Regions from separate parts of the Streptomyces sp. NPDC040610 genome, predicted to be linked through region 1. Evidence: riboswitches for the same ligand, from Rfam matches in the RefSeq annotation. Region 1 holds a riboswitch; each other region holds the start of a gene.
The links. A riboswitch is a leader RNA that binds a small molecule or an ion and turns the genes downstream of it on or off. The one in region 1 is predicted to bind cyclic di-AMP.
Positions count from the first base shown of each region.

Region 2: linked by a shared signal. The riboswitch ahead of ACZ6AA_RS11275 (C40 family peptidase) and the one ahead of ACZ6AA_RS28880 (M23 family metallopeptidase) in region 1 are both predicted to bind cyclic di-AMP.
Region 3: linked by a shared signal. The riboswitch ahead of ACZ6AA_RS35690 (transglycosylase SLT domain-containing protein) and the one ahead of ACZ6AA_RS28880 (M23 family metallopeptidase) in region 1 are both predicted to bind cyclic di-AMP.

Region 1 covers NZ_JBVIXA010000009.1:282,992-285,248, reverse strand. Annotated here, with positions in the region: gene ACZ6AA_RS28885 (M16 family metallopeptidase) at 1-639, shown strand, start outside; cyclic di-AMP (ydaO/yuaA leader) riboswitch at 901-1,062, shown strand; gene ACZ6AA_RS28880 (M23 family metallopeptidase) at 1,076-1,903, shown strand; gene ACZ6AA_RS28875 (GntR family transcriptional regulator) at 2,201-2,257, shown strand, end outside.
Region 2 covers NZ_JBVIXA010000002.1:1,125,771-1,128,027, reverse strand. Annotated here, with positions in the region: gene ACZ6AA_RS11280 (DUF6328 family protein) at 1-165, opposite strand, end outside; gene ACZ6AA_RS11275 (C40 family peptidase) at 269-742, opposite strand; cyclic di-AMP (ydaO/yuaA leader) riboswitch at 746-915, opposite strand; gene ACZ6AA_RS11270 (hypothetical protein) at 1,559-1,888, opposite strand; gene ACZ6AA_RS11265 (ATP-dependent Clp protease proteolytic subunit) at 1,896-2,257, opposite strand, start outside.
Region 3 covers NZ_JBVIXA010000016.1:2,144-4,400, reverse strand. Annotated here, with positions in the region: gene ACZ6AA_RS35690 (transglycosylase SLT domain-containing protein) at 110-835, opposite strand; cyclic di-AMP (ydaO/yuaA leader) riboswitch at 838-996, opposite strand; gene ACZ6AA_RS35685 (HutD/Ves family protein) at 1,812-2,257, opposite strand, start outside.

The DNA of each region.
Region 1 (2,257 bases):
GACCGCGGCCGCGTCGTCATCGTGGACCGCCCCGGTGCCGTCCAGACGCAGCTGCTCATCGGCCGCGTCGGCCCGGACCGGCACGACCGCGTGTGGTCCGCGCAGGTCCTCGGCACGTACTGCCTGGGCGGCACCCTCACCTCGCGCCTGGACCGCGTCCTGCGCGAGGAGAAGGGCTACACCTACGGAGTGCGCGCCTTCGCCCAGGTCCTTCGCTCCGCCCCGGACGGGACGGGCGCCGCGATGCTCGCCATCAGCGGCTCCGTGGACACCCCCAACACGGGCCCGGCCCTGGACGACCTCTGGAAGGTTCTGCGCACGCTCGCCGCGGAGGGCCTGACGGACCCCGAGCGCGATGTCGCCGTGCAGAACCTGGTCGGCGTCGCCCCGTTGAAGTACGAGACGGCGGCGGCCGTCGCCGCCACCCTCGCCGACCAGGTCGAGCAGCACCTGCCGGACGACTTCCAGGCGCAGCTGTACCGCCAGTTGGCGCAGACGGGCACCGTGGAGGCCACCGCGGCCGTCGTGAGCGCCTTCCCGGACGACCGTCTGGTGACGGTCCTCGTGGGCGACGCCGCGCAGATCGAGGAGCCCGTGAAGGCGCTCGGTATCGGTGAAGTGACGGTGGTCACCGGCTGATTGCCGGACGGGACGGATCGAGGCCGCCGCTGCCGTAAAGCTGGACATAGCGGTATCAACGCCTCGTGAGAACAGGGACCCCAGTGGCTCAGGAAGCCGCTGGGGTCCCTGCATGCCGCCATATGTCCGAATTGACATGGAGGTTGCTCGTCTGGCCTGTGGCGTGCGCTACAAAAGGCCTGATTCGTTTGTCGATTGAAAGATGAGGCGTTTAGCGTCGGTCCGGCTGTCCGTCAGGCAGTACGCCGCGTCCGCGGCACCGGACAGCCATCGCCGAGTCCCCGTACGGCGCGAGCCAGGGGAGCCGGGGACCCACACGTCCCCTGGGGTGAATCGGACCCCTTGCCGCGAGGCGAGGAGCCCGTAGGAGACCTTCCTGCTCCGAACCCGTCAGCTAACCCGGTAGGCGAGAAGGAAGGAAAGGATCAGCCGCTTCATGGCGTTCACCCGCCCGACCGGCAAGCACCGCCGTCCGAGCCGCATCTCGCGCACGACCGCAAGCGCCGCGGGCGTCGCCGCGCTCACCACCACCGGAGTCATCTCGGGCCTGGCCGCGCCGGCCCTCGCCGCCGAAGGCAGCTCCGCGGAGTACGCGCACACCGGCCTCACCCAGTCCATCTCCGTCGGCGACTCCCTGGCCGGCGAGATCGACGCCCAGGCCGCCGCGCAGAAGCACGCCGCCGCCGAGGCGGAGGCCCAGAAGAAGGCCGAGGCCGAGGCCCGGGCCCAGGCCGCTGAGGCCAAGCGCAAGGCCGCCGAGGCCAAGCGGAAGGCCGAGGCCGCCGCGAAGGTGAAGGCCCAGAAGGAGCGCGAGGCCAAGGAGCGCGCCGCCCGCGAGGCCGAGCGCAAGCGCCTGGGCTCCTACGTCTCGCCGATCGACGGCAGCTACGTCTCCACCGGCTACAAGACCGGCGGCGCCATGTGGTCCTCCGGCAGCCACACCGGTGTCGACTTCCACGCCGCGTCCGGCACCCAGGTCCAGGCGGTCGCCGCGGGCACCGTCGTCGAGGCCGGCTGGGGCGGCGCCTACGGCAACAACGTCGTGATCCGCCACAACGACGGCACGTACACGCAGTACGGCCACATGTCGTCCCTCAGCGTCACGGTCGGCCAGACGGTCACCCCGGGCCAGCAGATCGGCCTCTCCGGCTCGACCGGCAACTCCAGCGGCCCGCACCTGCACTTCGAGGCCCGCACCGGCGCGGACTACGGCTCCGACATCGACCCCGTGGCGTACCTCCGCTCGCACGGCGTCAACGTCTGATTCCCGACGCAGACGTCCGCATCCCGACTTCATCCCGGCGTCAACGTCCGGATCCTGATGTCGGGACCCTCCCTGACGCATGAAAGCCCCGGCTCACCCGAGCCGGGGCTTTCATGCGTATGCACGCCCCTTTGGCCAAAAGATATCCATGGATTCCGGTCTCCCGTCGGAAAATCCTGCCTTCTGCAATAGAGTTCATGGCGGCAGGGTCCATGGAGTCGTTGAACGAGCGCCATTCGACGCGTCGGCCGACGCGCCGACCGACGCGTTTCGCGGGCATTAAAGCGGAGGTCCGTCATGCGCATTCCCGCGCACTCGGTATGCACGGCCATCCGGGACGACATCGTCTCCGGT
Region 2 (2,257 bases), on a different contig from region 1:
GGCGAAGAGGAGCTGCACGCCGGTCTGAGTGACCCTCAGTTCCTGGAGCAGCTCGAAGAAGTTGCGGTCGGCGCGTTCCAGCGGGGTCTCGTCGCGGCCTCGGCTGGCGTCGTGCGCGGCGGTGCCCGCTGACCGGGGGCCGTCGGTGGGGACGTTTTCGGACATGCACTACGAGTATCCCGGGCCGCCGCGAAGCACTCCTCGCGTCGGCCCGGTCACGCCCGGACGGCGGTGCCTGCCCGAAGGCGCCGTCGTCCGGGCACTCAGGTCAGCGGACTCGGCCGTACCAGACGCTGTTCGTCCAGATCTTCTCGAGGCGTACCACCGTGCCCCGCTTCGGGGCGTGCCAGATCTTGTTCTTGCCGGCGTAGATGCCGACGTGGTAGACGTTCCGGCCGGAGTGGAAGAACACCAGGTCGCCGCGGGTGCGGTTGCCCTTGGAGACATGGCGGGTCTTGTTGTACTGCTGCGCGGCGGTTCGCGGCAGCTTCTTGCCCACGCGCTTGTACGAGTAGAGCGTGAGGCCCGAGCAGTCGAACCGGCGCGGCCCCACGGCTCCGTAGCCGTACGGGGAGCCCTTCTTGGAAGCCGCGATCTTGAGCGCCTTCGTCCCGTGTGTGGCGGCCTCGGCCTCGGAGACCAGACCGGGTGCCACGATGGTGCCGCCCACGGCGGCGAGCGTGAGTGCCGATGCGGTACCGGCCCTCGTCAGCAGCGACGGAACACGATTCAGCGCAGTCATGCGCAACCCTTCGTCAGCCGCCTGTGAAGGATGACCTGTCGGGTTCGGGCAGGCGAAGATGCCCGGTCGCGTCGCGACTTCACCCCAAGGGCCGGCCGGTCTCCCGGACGGTCCGCCTTGCTGGGTCCTCCACTCCTGCCGATGCACAGATGTCGACCGGGCATCCGGGTGGCGGCAGGACTCGGCGTCCACCCGGACCGCCCCGCCGCCTGTGGCGGGGGCTTGTCGTCGGAAGGGATCTTCACCCGAGAGTGGCCAAAAAACCGAGCCGAATCGGCTGTATGTGAGGCTCCTCACGACTGACCCGTTCGGGTGGACAGAGCCGGAAAGGGACCTGGATCACAGTCGGAGACGATTGCCCGAACAGCACTGGAACGTCCGGTTCCGGCTGCCGCGTAAGGGAGTTGTGCAACTCCAGGGGCACACGCGTGCGAGTGTTTCCTACGCTGAAAGAGCTACCACCTCTGGTCGCACCCCGGTCTGGACCGGAAGTGGCGCGACACCCGTCCGCGCGGCCCGCACCCTCAACGTGCGGACGGCGCGGACGCGCTGAGGCCGTGGCGCTCCGACGGGCGTCCGGTGCGACGGCGCACCTCGGGTGCGCGGACGCGAAGGAGAGGGTGCGGCGCGGCGCGGGGCGGTGGGGGACCGGCAGGCTCGGCCTCGACGGCCCCCGTCAACTCGTAGCAGAAACGCTTGGCCGACTCGCCGTTTATAGGTGCCTATAGGTGCGCTGTTCATGGGGGCGCTGTTCAAAGGGGCGCTTCATCGGTGCGCTTCATCGGTGCGCTCACCCCACCCCCCGGGGCTGATCGGTCATCCACCCGTCGGTGGCGCCTCCTCGCCGACCGCGGGCGGCGGCACGGTCACACGCGCGGCACGTCGCTCGCCGTCCAGCGTGCGCAACGCCCGGGCCAGCGTCGTCGTGTGGACCTCCGCCTCGCCCCGCTGGTGCATCAGCGTCAGGGCGTCCCGCAGCTCCGTCGCCCTGCTGACGAGGGCTTGTGCGGCGCGCAGGCCGCCGTACGTGTGCTCCGCGCGCGCCGGATTGATGCGGCCGACGAGGTCCACGACCGCGAGATAGGCGTCGATCAGCTCGCCCTCGGCGCGGGTCAAGGCGGGCAGCGGCGGCAGTTCGGGCAGCACCCGGGCCTCACTCGGCGGTCGTGGTCGTGGCCCCGCGGTTCGGTACGACCCGGTCCACCAGGCCGAACTCCACCGCGGCCGCGGCGTCCAGGACGGTGTCGCGCTCGATGGCCGCCGCGATCCGCTCGGCGTCCTGCCCCGTGTGGCGCCCGAGCATCTCCTCCAGGAGTGCGCGGGTGCGCCGCAGTTCCTCGGCCTGGATGACGAGGTCGGTCGGCTGGCCCCGCAGCGCCTCGGCCAGCGCGGGCTGCTGGAGCAGCACCCGGGCGCCGGGCAGGATCGACCGCTTCCCCGGCGTGCCCGCGGCGAGCAGCACGGCGGCGGCGGACGCGGCCTGGCCGAGGCACACGGTCTCCACGTCGCAGGTCG
Region 3 (2,257 bases), on a different contig from region 1:
CTGAACGAACCGCGCGGCGCAGACCACGAACTGCGCGGCGAGGGAGGACTGCGCCCTGCGCCCCAGCCCAGGAACAGGTACTCACGGCGGGCGAGCCAGGCCGAGGGGTCTAGTACGGACCGTTGACGTTGTCGATCGACCCGTACCGGTCGGCCGCGTAGTTACAGGCAGCGGTGATGTTGGCGACCGGGTCGAAGCTGTCCAACGACGTCCCGGGCAGACGGTAGGCAGCAAAAGTCGGGTCGATGACCTGCAGAAGCCCCTTGGACGGCGTTCCCGCGACAGCGTTGGAGTCCCAATTGTTGGTGGCCAGAGGATCACCAGAGGACTCACGCATGATGTTGCGGTGGATGCCCTCGTAGGAACCAGGGATGCCATGCTGCGCCAAGATGTCGAGCGACTCCTTGATCCAGCCGTCAAGATCGTTGGTGTAGGACTTCTTCGCCGGGGCAACGGCGGGCTCGGCGGCGACCGCGCTGTCACGCTCGGACCGATCCGCCCGCCCGGCCGGACCCTTCGCACCGAGGGTGAGCTTGAGACCGGGTCGGATCATCCCCGGGTCGCCGCCCAGAGTGCCGCGGTTGTCCTGGTAGAGCTTCTCCCAGCCGCCGCTCAGGGAGTGCTCCCGGGCGATCTTGGAGAGAGAGTCACCCGCTTCGACGACGTACGTCCTGGGCGCCGCGGCGGGCCGGGCGACCGTCCCGGACTGCGCCGCGGCAGCGTCGGCCGCGCCGAGCACCGGCAGCGCGAGCACGGCCCCGCCCGTGCCTGCGGCAGCGATGCCCCGGCTGAGCGGGCTGGACTTGGGGCGGCGGTGCTTTCCCTTTGCAGGCATGACGAATTCCTCTCCGTCGCCTACGAGGTGAGCTGTCGGGTTCGGACGGGAGATGTCCGGTCGCACGGCGCGCGACTTCACCCCGAGCCGCTCCGGAATCCGGACCGGCGTCTTACCTGGGTCCCCCGCTCCTGCCGTGCGTAAGTAAGTGGGTAGGAAGGTTTCCGGACAGCGGCAGGATTCGGCGTTCCATCCGGATTGACGGTGACGTTAGGCGAGGAAACCCGGACGGAACAAGAGCAGAATTCAAAGAAGGAATGAACGAGCCCCATTCCTGACGACTGCCGCCCCTCACCTTCTTTGATCAAAAACTCCAACCTTCTTTGCGCAGAACGGAAGCGCGCTCTACAGCCCCCGAAGCCACCGCCTCCCCGTGTGACTCATTTCACCGGACGGCATACGGGCTGGAATACGACCCGACGGCAGATCAGAGCACGCTATTTCGTACCCACTTTCCGCAATGCAGGCGACACTTCCCGTACGCCACCAATGCCCGAAGGAGCAGCTTTTCAGCGCAAAGACGGACATTACGCATGGATGGTTCCCCCGGACCCAGCCAGAAGAAATTGACGAGGCATCGACGACAGAAGACTGCGCAGAACCTAACGGCCCATCAACCCCATCGAATCCACCGAAGAACGAAGAAGACGGAGAATCTGGCGACCCATCAGACCAATAACCAATAGGGAAAACCGGCCAACGGGAAGACTGAGAGCGCGATGCCACAACTACCGGGTGCACCCTGGACGCACCGGCCACCTGTATGCGCAGCTCTCCCCGGACCATCGGCGCTCCACGCGGTCCAACAGCCCTTCGACCCGCAGCGCATGACGCCACATCACGAGCATCCCGGAGACCCATCAGACCAGCACCACCAGCCGAAACCAACGCCGACACACACCACCCAGAAACCCGCACAAGACAACGGGCCGGTCCGTACGGTCAGCACGCCAGCACTGCAGGCGCACCGGGGCCGTCAGCGCGCCGGGGCGATCCTGATCTCGGCCACGATGCCATCGCCGCACAGGGCCAGCGCTCCCGGCCCTTCGTGACGTACGCAGTCGAGACGGCCGAGCACAGCCTCCGGTGCGCCCGGTGCAGTGACACTGATCCCTCCGGTGACCGCCATGACAAAGACGATCTCACCCACAGTGCACGCCACCGTGACCGCCCGCACACCGATGACGGGGAGGATCTGCACATGCGCCGTCGCCCGGCCCCTGCGGGTCATCACGTTCAAGTCGCGGACCGCGCCCGCCTTCAGCTCGCAGCCTGTCGCTGCGTCACCGGAGAAGGAGAACGGGGCCAACAGCGCGACCGGCTGTCGTGTGCCGTCCACGGTGAGGACCATGCCTTCCCCTTCGACCAAGGTGATCACGCGATCGACCCCGGGAAAGGAAGAGAAGGGCCCTTCTGTGCCCA